3 regions of the Streptomyces sp. NPDC059957 genome follow, and region 2 is predicted to be linked to each of the others. Evidence: riboswitches for the same ligand, from Rfam matches in the RefSeq annotation. Region 2 holds a riboswitch; each other region holds the start of a gene.
The links. Region 2 has a riboswitch for thiamine pyrophosphate ahead of thiC (phosphomethylpyrimidine synthase ThiC). Riboswitches for the same ligand answer to the same signal wherever they lie in the genome.

Region 1 (4,008 bases), on a different contig from region 2:
GCCGCTCCACCCCCGCGCCCGGACCGGGTGCGGGGCCCGGGACAGACCCGGACGAAGCCCGGCGGCACGGGGCCGGGTAGCAAAACCCCGGGACAACCCCGGGCAGAGCCGGCGGCACGGGGCCCCGAGGCGAAGCCCCGGAACGGGTCCGGCAGAGCCCGGGGGTGAAGCCCAGCGGCACGGAGCCGGAACGGGTCCCGGCAGAGCCCGGGGGCGAAGCCCGGCGGCACGGGGCCCGGGGCGGGTCCGGGCAGAGCCCGGGGAACGGGCGAAGGGCGGGTAGGGGACTTCGCACGTAGGCGTCGGGGCCCGGGCAGGAGCAGGAGCAGGCCCGGAACGGAAGCACGCGCAGCCGGAGCCGGCCGGGGCCGGGGGCCCGACCCGTCCCCGACCCGTGCCCCGCCGGGTCAGCGCAGCGTCGACTTCAGCGCGACCGCCGGGTCGGCGACCTTCGCCGGGTCCACGAGGGCGCCCGACTCGATGAGGCGGCGCCCCTGGGCGAGGTCGCGCGGGCGGCCCACCGCGAGGACCGCGACCAGCCGGCCTTCCCGCAGCCAGCACACCGACCAGGTGTCGGCTTCCGGGTCGCCGCGCCATAGCGGGGGCTCCGCGTCGCCGTGGTGTCCCGCGTACTGCACGAAGCGGCCGAACTGCTCCGACCAGAAGTACGGGACCGGGTCGTAGACCTGCTCCCCCGAGCCCCCGGCCAGGACGTCCGCCGCCACCACCCGCGGTCCCTGGAGCGCGTTGTCCCAGTGGTGCACCAGCAGCCGGGACCCGTAGCGCCCCGACGGGAAGGAGGCGCAGTCCCCCACGGCGTACACCCCGGGCACGGAGGTGCGCAGCCACTCGTCGGCGGCGACCGCTCCGTCCGGGCCGAGCTCCACGCCGGATCCGGCCAGCCATCCGGTGGCCGGCCGCGCGCCGATGCCCACCACCACCGCCTCCGCGGGCAGCTCCCGCCCGTCGGCCAGCAGGACCCGGCCCGGCTCCACGGAAGCCACCCGCGCGCCCGTCAGCAGCTCGGCGCCCGCCTGGGCGTACCAGCGCCCCATCGGCTCGGCGACCTCCGCCGGCAGCGCGCCCGCCAGCACCCGGTCGGCCGCCTCGACCACGGTCACCGCGCAGCCCGCCTCGCGGGCGGCGGTGGCGAACTCCGCGCCGATCCATCCGGCCCCGACCACGACCACCGCCGAGGAGGCCGCCAGTACGGGCCGCAGCCGGGCCGCGTCGTCCAGGGTGCGCAGCAGGTGCACCCCCGGGACGCCCTCCGCGCCGGGCAGGGTCAGCGGGAGGGCGCCGGTGGCCAGCACGAGGAACTCGTACGGGACCGGGCCCGCCTCGGTGTCCACTTCCCGGTCGGCGGCGCGCAGCCCGGTGACCTCGACCCCCAGCCGGAGCTCGATGCCGAGCTCCTCGAAGTCGACGTCGAAGGCCGAGTCCTCGGCCTTGCCGAGGAGCACCGCCTTGGACAGCGGGGGCCGGTCGTAGGGCTGGTGGGGTTCGGCTCCCAGGAGGGTGACGGGCCCGGTCCAGCCCTGTTCCCGGAGGACGACCGCGGTCTGGACCCCGGCCATCCCGGCGCCGACGATCACCACGCCGTGCCCGGTGTCTTCCGCCTGCCGTGTCTGCTGTTGCGTCTGCTCGCTCACGCGGCCCAGCCTAATCAACTGACGGTCCGTCAGGAATAGGTGTCTCAAACCCGCCGGGGACCGGCACCGGGGAGGCAGCCTTACCGGCCGTCGGCCTCGGCGTTACTCTGGCACCGAACCTATCGCGGGAGTCCGGGCGCACCGGGCTGAGAGGGAGGCTGGCCGGCCTCCGACCGTACGAACCTGATCCGGGTCATGCCGGCGAAGGGAGGGGCTGGACGCCCATGCATTCATATCGGAACGGCCGGAGTCCCGGCTACGACGTGCTCGTCATCGGGGGCGGCATCATCGGCCTGGTCACCGCCTGGCGGGCGGCCCGGCGCGGGCTGCGCACCGCGCTGGCCGATCCGGCCCCCGGCGGCGGCGCCGCCCAGGTCGCGGCCGGCATGCTGGCCGCCGTCACCGAGCTGCACTACGGCGAGGAGACCCTGCTCGGGCTCAACCTCGCCTCCGCCGCCCGCTACCCCGAGTTCGCCGCCGAGCTCGCCGAAGCCAGCGGCGGCATGGACATCGGCTACCGCGCCTGCGGCACCCTGGCCGTCGCCCTCGACGCCGACGACCGGCTGCACCTGCGCGAACTGCACGCCCTCCAGCGCCGCTGCGGCCTGGAGTCCGAGTGGCTGACCGGCCGCGAGTGCCGCCGCCTGGAACCGATGCTGGCTCCCGGCGTCCGCGGTGGCCTGCGCGTGGACGGCGACCACCAGGTCGATCCCCGCCGCCTCGCGGCCGCCCTGCTGGCCGCCTGCGAACGGGCCGGGGTCGCCCTGCACCGCGCCGGGGCGGCGCGGCTGCTGACCACCGCCGACCGGGCATGCGGCGCGGTCCTCGACGACGCGGACGCCACGGAGCTGCGCGCCGACCAGGTGGTGCTGGCCGCGGGCTCGCTCAGCGGCCGGCTGGACGGCGTACCACCCGAGGCCGTGGCCCCCGTACGCCCGGTGAAGGGGCAGGTGCTGCGGCTCGCGGTGCCCGCGTCGTACGGGCCGTTCCTGTCGCGGACCGTACGGGCCGTCGTGCGCGGCAGCCACGTCTACCTGGTGCCGCGCGAGAACGGCGAGCTCGTCCTCGGCGCCACCAGCGAGGAACTCGGCTGGGACACCACCGTCACCGCGGGCGGGGTCTACGAACTCCTGCGCGACGCCCACGAGCTGGTGCCCGGGATCACCGAACTCCCCCTGGTGGAAACCCGGGCCGGACTGCGGCCGGGATCGCCGGACAACGCCCCTCTCCTCGGCCCGACGGAACTCCCCGGGCTGCACCTGGCCACCGGGCACTACCGCAACGGCGTCCTGCTCACGCCTCTCACCGGGGACGTGATGGCGGACCTGCTCACCACCGGCGAACTACCGGAAATCGCCCGCCCCTTCACCCCGCGCCGTTTCGCCCTCACGCGACAGGAGTCGTTCGCATGACCATTTCCGTCAACGGCGAGCCGCGCGAGATCGCGGACGGGACCATGCTGGCCACGGTGGTCGCCACCCTCACCGAGGCCACCAAGGGGGTCGCGGCAGCCCTCAACGAGACGGTGGTGCCGCGCGGCCAGTGGCCCTACACCTCCGTGACCGACGGCGACCGCGTCGAGGTCCTCACCGCGGTCCAGGGGGGCTGAACAGATGGCGGACACGTGTGACATCTCCAACGACGCCTTCACCCTCGCCGGCCGGACCTTCTCCTCGCGCCTGATCATGGGCACCGGCGGGGCGCCGAGCCTGGACATCCTGGAGCGGGCGCTGATCGCGTCCGGCACCGAACTCACCACGGTCGCGATGCGGCGCCTCGACCCGACGGTCCAGGGCTCGGTCCTGTCCGTCCTCAGCCGACTCGGCATCGCGGTCCTCCCGAACACCGCGGGCTGCTTCACGGCGGGCGAAGCCGTCCTGACGGCGCGCCTCGCCCGCGAGGCCCTCGGCACGGACTGGATCAAGCTGGAGGTCGTCGCGGACGAGCGCACCCTCCTCCCGGACGGGATCGAGCTGCTCGACGCGGCCGAAACCCTGGTCGACGAGGGCTTCACGGTCCTCCCGTACACGAACGACGACCCGGTCCTCGCCCGCAAACTGGAGGACGTGGGCTGCGCGGCGATCATGCCGCTCGGCTCCCCCATCGGCTCCGGCATGGGCATCCGCAACCCGCACAACTTCGAGCTGATCACCGAGCGGGCCGGGGTCCCGGTCATCCTGGACGCGGGGGCCGGAACGGCCTCGGACGTGGCCCTGGCCATGGAACTGGGCTGCGCGGCGGTCATGCTCGCCTCCGCCGTGACACGAGCCCAACTCCCCGTCCTGATGGCCGCGGCAATGCGCGACGCGGTCTCGGCGGGCCGCCTGGCCCACCGCGCGGGCCGTATCCCCCAACG
Region 2 (4,008 bases):
CGAGGGAGCCCCGGCGAAACAACTGGCGCGCGAGGCCGGGCTCCCGCTTCCCACCGCGTACCACCTGTTGCGCACCCTGACGCACGAGGGCTATCTGCGACGGGAGAGCGGGGTCTTCGTCCTGGGCGATGCCGCGGGCCGTCTGGCCGGTGGCGGGCTTCAGCAGAAACGTCGCAGCATGATCCTCGACTCCCTCGCGCACTTCCGCGACGCGGTCGGTGCCCCCGTCTACTTCGCGGTCTACCGCGAGGGTGAAATCGAGGTCGTGGGTGTCTCGGACACCCCGGCGAACCCGGCCTGTGAAGAGTGGGCCGACTTCCGCGAGACCGGCCACGCGCACGCCATCGGGCAGTGCCTGCTCGGCCAGCTCGACGAGAAGGCGCGCAAGGACTACTACGACCGTCACCCGGTCGAGGCCATCACCCCCTACACCGTGCGGGATTTGAGGGCTCTGGAGCTGCGGATCGGCTCCATGGAGCGGATGCAGCCGGTGACAGAGCGTCAGGAATACGCCCTGGGCACGGTGTGCGCGGCCATCCCCATCACGGCCGGCGACACCGCCGCGACCATGGCGATTTCTCTCCCTCTGCACCAGGAGAATCGATTGCTGTATGCGGTCGATCGGCTACGGAGTGAAGTAGGCGCGCTGTTGAGCACCCTCTCGTTCTCTATCAGTATCTGAAAACTCACTCCTTGTGATCTGCAAGCGCTTACACCACTCTTGTCAAGAGGGCCTTGGGGGATCATTCCTGGCCACTTCCACTACAGCGGGGTAGGCAATGCGCGAGTCGGTACAGGCAGAGGTCATGATGAGTTTCCTCGTTTCCGAGGAGCTCTCGTTCCGGATCCCGGTGGAGCTCAGGTACGACGCTCGTGATCCCTACGCAGTTCGCCTGACCTTCCACCTTCCCGGAGATGCGCCCGTGACCTGGGCGTTCGGCCGGGAGCTTCTTCTGGACGGCATCAACAAGCCGTGCGGTGACGGCGATGTCCACATCGCCCCGACCGATCCGGAGGAACTGTCCGATGTCCACATCCGGCTGCAAGTAGGCGCAGACCGGGCACTCTTCCGCGCGAGCGCGGCGCCACTCGTGGCGTTCCTCGACCGCACCGACCGGATCGTCCCGCTCGGCCAGGAGCGCAACCTCGGCGACTTCGAGGAGAACCTCGACGAGGCGCTCGACAAGATCCTCGCGGAATCGCAGCAGAACGAGCAGAACGCGGGCTGAACGAAGCCCGGCCGGACATCCGCTGACCAGGGTGTGCCGGCACTGATTACCGCACCATCTGCATTACCTGCACCATCTGCATCATCCGCACCACCTGCATGACCGGATCCACGCACCACGGCTCAGCGTGCCGACGCGCTGAGCGCTCCACCTTGCCGTTCCTCACGACCGGCCGTGTGCGCGAACTGACCAGTCGCGCCCGCCGGTCCGCCTTTCAGCGCTTGCGCCGCCGACCCCGGCCGCCGCGGAGCGGCCCCGAGGCCGCTGTGGCCGCCGGGGATTCCGCGCGGTCGGCGGACACCACCAGCGCGGCCAGCGCCGTCGTCACGGGTACCGAGGCGACCAGTCCGATGGAGCCCACGAGGGTTCGTACGATCTCCTCCGCGACCAGCTCGCTGTTGGCCACCGAGCCCATACTGCTGTTCGCGATCGAGAACAGGAGGAGCAGCGGCAACGCCGCTCCCGCATAAGCCAGTACCAGGGTGTTCACCACCGAGGCAATGTGGTCGCGGCCGATGCGGATGCCCGCCCGGTAGAGCCCGCGCGGTCCCATCGACGGGTCTGCCTGGTGGAGTTCCCAGACCGCCGAGGTCTGAGTGACGGTCACGTCGTCAAGTACGCCGAGCGATCCGATGATGACACCCGCAAGCAGCAAACCGCTCATGTCGATGTTCGGGTAGAGCCCGTGGATCAGGCCGGTGTTGTCGTCGGTGTTGCCGCTGAGGAAGGCCCAGTCGATGAACAGCGAGCCCAGCAGGCCGATCAGCAGCAGCGAGATGATCGTGCCGAGGACCGCGACCGAGGTGCGGGCCGTCAGCCCGTGGCACATGTAGAGCGCGATCAGCATGATCGCGCTGGCTCCGACCACGGCCACGACCAGCGGATTCGACCCCTGCAGGATCGCGGGGAGGATGAAGAGGGTCAGCACCGCGAAGCTGACGGCGAGGGCGATGAGCGCGAACAGTCCGCGCATCCGCCCGACGAGGACCACCGCGAGGGCGAAGATGCCCGCGAGCAGGGCCATCGGCAGCTTGCGGTTCACGTCGATCACGGAGTACTGGAGGTCCCGGGGCGCGTCCGGGGCGTATGCGACCACGACGTCCTGGCCGTCCGTCAACTGTCTGGGCGCGCCCGGCTGGACGATCTCGACGAACTCTCGGCCCTTGTCGGGGCCGCTGCCGACCCTGATGGTGGCCTTCTTGCACTCGCCGGTCTGCGCCGCGAGGGCCTCGCGCCCCTCGGGGGTGGAGGTGTCGCCGGTGGCCGGCACCTGCGCGGCGTTCACGGATTTGCAGTCGACGTTTTGGAGCGCGACGACCGTGGCCTCCTGGGTCTGCCGGTCGAAGCCGACCCCGGTGCGTTCGTGGCCCGGCGCGCCACCGGGCCAGAGCACCGCCATGCCGATCACGACGGCGGCCGCGAAGGGGATCAGCACGGCCGCGATCACCTTGCGCAGGTGCTTCGATACGGGGGCCGCCGGGCCATGGCTGTGCGCATGGCCGTGGGAGTGTCCGGGAGACCGGTCGGGCGAGTGACCCGGGTCCGCGTGCGCGTGGCCTGCGTGGTCGGAATGGCCAGCGGGATCCGTGGGCTCGGTGGGGGGCTGCGGCGAGGACGTCACTGACTGATCATCGCAACAGATGAGGGGGCCCACTGTTCAGCACGCCACACATGACGCTAGCGTGGGGGCTACTTTGCACAACGCGGGAGCTCGGAGCACCGGGCTGAGAGGGCGCTGATCACCGTTCGCATTCGAATATGCGTACGGGAGGAGGCTGCGTCGACCGCCGAACCTGTTACCGGGTAATGCCGGCGTAGGGAGATTAGGTCTCATGACCATTCAGGACGCACGCACGCCTGCCGTCAGCCAGGACGCCGATGGCCAGACCGAGCGCCAGCCCGGCTGGCACAAGGGATACGTGGCGGGCTCCCGCCCCGACATCCGGGTGCCGGTTCGCCAGGTCCACCTCACCAACGGCAAGGACGTCACGCTCTACGACACGTCCGGTCCGTACACCGACCCGCAGGTCGAGACCGACGTCCGCCGCGGCCTGCCGCCGCTGCGCGAGAACTGGATCATCAGCCGCGGCGACACCGAGGAGTACGCGGGCCGCCCCGTGCGCCCCGAGGACGACGGCATCAAGCACACCTCGCCGCGCGGTGGCCTCAAGAACCTCGACGCGGTCTTCCCGGGCCGTCCGCGCCAGCCCCGCCGCGGCCGCGGCGGCGCCGCGGTCACGCAGCTCGCGTACGCCCGCCGGGGCGAGATCACCCCGGAGATGGAGTACGTCGCGATCCGCGAGAACGTCTCCCCCGAGGTCGTCCGCGAGGAGATCGCCGCAGGTCGCGCGGTCATGCCGGTCAACGTGAACCACCCCGAGATCGAGCCGATGATCATCGGCAAGCGATTCCTGGTGAAGGTCAACGCCAACATCGGCAACTCCGCGGTCACCTCCTCGATCGAGGAGGAGGTGGACAAGATGACCTGGGCGACCAAGTGGGGCGCCGACACGGTCATGGACCTCTCGACCGGTCGCAACATCCACACCACCCGCGAGTGGGTGCTGCGCAACTCTCCCGTGCCGATCGGCACCGTGCCGCTGTACCAGGCGCTGGAGAAGGTCGACGGCCGCGCCGAGGACCTGACCTGGGAGATCTACAAGGACACGGTCATCGAGCAGGCCGAGCAGGGCGTCGACTACATGACGGTCCACGCCGGCGTGCTGCTGTCGTACGTGCCGCTGACCGCGCGCCGCAAGACCGGCATCGTCTCGCGCGG
Region 3 (4,008 bases), on a different contig from region 2:
CGGCGCGCCTTTCGTCTTACAAGGAGTACCTGCCATGGCCCGCCCAGTCCCGGGAGAGCTCACTTTCGTCGCCCCTCGTGGAGCGAAGAAGCCGCCCCGGCACCTCGCCGACCTCACCCCCGAGGAGCGCCGGGAGGCGGTCGCCGCGATCGGTGAGAAGCCCTTCCGGGCCAAGCAGCTCTCCCAGCACTACTTCGCCCGGTACGCGCACGATCCGGCCGAGTGGACCGACATCCCCGCCGGCTCCCGCGAGAAGCTCCAGCAGGAGCTGCTGCCGGACCTGATGAACGTCCTGCGCCACATCTCGTGCGATGACGACACCACCCGCAAGACCCTGTGGAAGCTGCACGACGGCACGCTCGTCGAGTCCGTGCTGATGCGCTACCCGGACCGGGTCACCATGTGCATCTCCTCGCAGGCCGGCTGCGGCATGAACTGCCCGTTCTGCGCCACCGGCCAGGCCGGCCTCGACCGCAACCTGTCGACCGCCGAGATCGTCCACCAGATCGTCGACGGCATGCGCGCCCTGCGCGACGGCGAGGTCCCCGGCGGGCCCGCCCGGCTGTCGAACATCGTCTTCATGGGCATGGGCGAGCCGCTCGCCAACTACAACCGCGTCGTCGGCGCCATCCGCCGCCTCACCGACCCGGAGCCCGACGGCCTGGGCCTGTCCCAGCGCGGGATCACCGTCTCCACCGTGGGCCTGGTCCCGGCGATGCACCGCTTCGCCGACGAGGGCTTCAAGTGCCGCCTGGCCGTCTCCCTGCACGCCCCGGACGACGAGCTGCGCGACACCCTGGTCCCCGTGAACACCCGCTGGAACGTCCGCGAGGTGCTCGGCGCGGCCTGGGAGTACGCGGAGAAGTCCGGCCGCCGGATCTCCATCGAGTACGCCCTGATCCGCGACATCAACGACCAGGCCTGGCGCGGCGACCTGCTCGGCAGGCTGCTCAAGGGCAAGCGCGTGCACGTCAACCTGATCCCGCTGAACCCGACGCCGGGCTCGAAGTGGACCGCCTCGCGGCCCGAGGACGAGAAGGCCTTCGTGGACGCCATCGCCCGCCACGGCGTACCGGTGACCGTCCGCGACACCCGTGGCCAGGAGATCGACGGCGCGTGCGGCCAGCTCGCCGCCTCGGAGCGCTGATTTCCGCCGGTTAAGGCGTGCATTCGGCCACGGGGTACCCTGTGGCCGAAACCAATTTCATATTCCGACAGGGGAGCGCCACAGCGCTGAGAGTGCGGTAACCGTCACCGCAGACCCTCTGAACCTCGCCCCGGTCATTCGGGGTAGGAAGTTCGGTCATCACTCAAGCTGTTGCGCCCTGCCCGGCGTCCGCTCCACAGAGCGCCGGGCAGGGCCGCGTCTTCTCCTGGACATCCCAGGAGGAATGCACCAATGAGCACCACCAAGAAGATGGCGGGCATCGCGCTCGTGGCCGCGCTCGGCGTCACCACGCTCAGCGCCTGCGGCGGCGGCGACGCCAAGGACAAGTCCGCCGGAGCGAGCGACGCTCCGGCGTCCAAGTCCAGCACCTCCAAGACGATCACCCTCGTCTCGCACGACTCCTTCAACGTGACCGACACGGTCCTCAAGGAGTTCGAGGCGCAGAGCGGCTACACCGTCAAGGTCCTGAAGTCGGGTGACGCGGGCGCCGCCCTGAACCAGGAGATCCTCACCAAGGGCTCCCCGCGCGGCGACGTCTTCTTCGGCGTGGACAACACGCTCCTCTCCCGGGCCCTCGACCACGGCATCTTCACGCCGTACGAGGCCAAGGGGCTGGCAGGCGTGAAGCCCGAGTTCGTGCTCGACAAGGAGCACCGGGTCACCCCCGTCGACTCCGGCGACATCTGCGTGAACTACGACAAGGCCTACTTCGCCGACAAGAAGCTCGCCCCGCCGCAGACGCTGGACGACCTGATCAAGCCGGAGTACAAGAACCTGCTGGTCACCGAGAACGCCGCGACCTCCTCGCCTGGCCTCGGCTTCCTCCTCGCCTCCGTCGGCAAGTACGGCGACGAGGGCTGGAAGGACTACTGGAGCAAGCTCAAGGCCAACGGCGTCGAGGTCGTCGACGGCTGGGAGCAGGCCTACAACGAGCGCTTCTCCGGCTCGGCGGGCGGCAAGAAGGCCAAGGGCGACCGCCCGCTGGTCGTCTCCTACGCCTCCAGCCCGCCGGTCGAGGTGCTCTACGGCGAGCCGCAGCCGGCCGAGGCCCCCACGGGCGTCGCGACGGGCACCTGCTTCCGCCAGATCGAGTTCGCGGGTCTGCTCAAGGGCGCGAAGAACGAGGAGGGCGGCAAGGCGCTCCTGGACTTCCTGATCTCCAAGAAGTTCCAGGAGGACATGCCGCTCCAGATGTTCGTGAACCCGGTGACCAAGGACGCGGCGCTGCCGGAGCTGTTCACCAAGCACGGCGTCGTCATCGCGAAGCCCGAGACGGTCGCCCCGGAGGCCATCGCCAAGAACCGCGACCAGTGGGTCACGGCGTGGACCGCGCTCGTCGTGAAGTAGGACCGTTGAGTTCCGTACCGAAGGAGAGCGGGCGGGCCACGGCCGTCAGGCTGGGTCTGATGGCCGTGCCGCTCGTCTTCTTCGGGCTGTTCTTCGCGTACCCCGTGGCCGCGATCGTCGGGCGCGGGCTCAAGACCGACGCAGGCTGGCAGTTCGGCCGGATCGGCGAGGTGCTGGCCCGGCCCGACATCGGCGACGTGCTCTGGTTCACCACCTGGCAGGCGCTCGCGTCCACGGCGCTCACGCTCCTGATCGCACTCCCCGGCGCGTACGTCTTCGCGCGCTTCGAGTTCCCCGGCAAGCAACTGCTGCGGGCGCTCGTGACGGTGCCGTTCGTGCTGCCGACGGTCGTGGTCGCCGCCGCCTTCCTCGCGCTGGTGGGGCGCAACGGTCTGCTGGACGAGGTGTGGGGGATCCGCCTCGACACGACCGTCTGGGCGATCCTGCTCGCGCACGTCTTCTTCAACTACGCCGTGGTCATCCGCACGGTCGGCGGACTGTGGGCGCAGCTCGATCCGCGCCAGGAGGAGGCCGCCCGGGTGCTGGGCGCCGGGCGGTTCGCCGCCTGGCGGCGCGTGACGCTGCCCGCTCTGGTGCCGGCGGTGGCTGCCGCCTCGCTGATGGTGTTCCTGTTCACGTTCTCCTCCTTCGGCGTCGTACAGATCCTCGGCGGGCCCGCGTACTCCACCCTGGAAGTGGAGGTCTACCGGCAGACCGCGCAGCTCCTGGACCTGCCGACGGCCGCCGTGCTGACGATGGTGCAGTTCGCGGCCATCGCGGCGATCCTCGGCGTGCACGCCTGGACCGTCCGCAAGCGGGAGACCGCACTGCGGCTCGTCGACCCGGGCAGGACGACGCACCGGCCGCGCGGCTGGGCCCAGCGGGCCCTGCTCGGCGGGGTGCTGCTGACGGTGGCGCTGCTGATCGTGCTCCCGCTCGGCGTGCTCGTGGAACGCTCCCTCGACGCCCCGGGCGGCTACGGCTTCGGCTTCTACCGGGCGCTCCAGGAGGTGGGCGCCGGCGGCGGAACGTTCCTGGTGCCGCCGATCGAGGCGATCTGGAACTCCCTGCAGTACGCGCTCGCCGCCACCGCCATCGCGCTCCTCGTCGGCGGGCTCGCGGCCGCGGCGCTGACCCGGCGCGCCGGCCGCTTCGTACGGGGCTTCGACGCGCTGCTGATGCTCCCGCTCGGGGTGTCGGCCGTGACCGTCGGCTTCGGCTTCCTCATCACCCTCGACGAACCCCCGCTGGACCTGCGGACCTCGTGGATCCTGGTGCCGCTGGCGCAGGCGCTGGTGGGCGTTCCCTTCGTCGTACGGACCATGCTGCCGGTGCTGCGCGCGGTCGACGGGCGGCTGCGGGAGGCCGCCGCCGTGCTCGGCGCCTCACCGCTGCGGGCCTGGCGGGAGGTGGACCTGCCGATGGTGCGGCGGGCCCTGCTGATCGCGGCGGGCTTCGCCTTCGCCGTGTCCCTCGGGGAGTTCGGGGCGACC

Region 1: it holds a riboswitch for thiamine pyrophosphate, as region 2 does, so the genes downstream of both, thiO (glycine oxidase ThiO) here and thiC (phosphomethylpyrimidine synthase ThiC) in region 2, are expected to answer to the same signal.
Region 3: it holds a riboswitch for thiamine pyrophosphate, as region 2 does, so the genes downstream of both, ACFWBW_RS10855 (thiamine ABC transporter substrate binding subunit) here and thiC (phosphomethylpyrimidine synthase ThiC) in region 2, are expected to answer to the same signal.

What each region holds. Positions count from the first base shown of each region.
Region 1 is NZ_JBHWMB010000149.1:341-4,348, reverse strand. It holds gene ACFWBW_RS41120 (NAD(P)/FAD-dependent oxidoreductase) at 408-1,652, opposite strand; TPP riboswitch at 1,767-1,879, shown strand; gene thiO (glycine oxidase ThiO) at 1,877-3,064, shown strand; gene thiS (sulfur carrier protein ThiS) at 3,061-3,261, shown strand; gene ACFWBW_RS41105 (thiazole synthase) at 3,266-4,008, shown strand, end outside.
Region 2 is NZ_JBHWMB010000005.1:120,912-124,919, forward strand. It holds gene ACFWBW_RS05455 (IclR family transcriptional regulator) at 1-682, shown strand, start outside; gene ACFWBW_RS05460 (SsgA family sporulation/cell division regulator) at 780-1,229, shown strand; gene ACFWBW_RS05465 (YibE/F family protein) at 1,444-2,850, opposite strand; TPP riboswitch at 2,923-3,067, shown strand; gene thiC (phosphomethylpyrimidine synthase ThiC) at 3,062-4,008, shown strand, end outside.
Region 3 is NZ_JBHWMB010000012.1:57,382-61,389, forward strand. It holds gene rlmN (23S rRNA (adenine(2503)-C(2))-methyltransferase RlmN) at 35-1,147, shown strand; TPP riboswitch at 1,207-1,315, shown strand; gene ACFWBW_RS10855 (thiamine ABC transporter substrate binding subunit) at 1,400-2,515, shown strand; gene ACFWBW_RS10860 (ABC transporter permease) at 2,575-4,008, shown strand, end outside.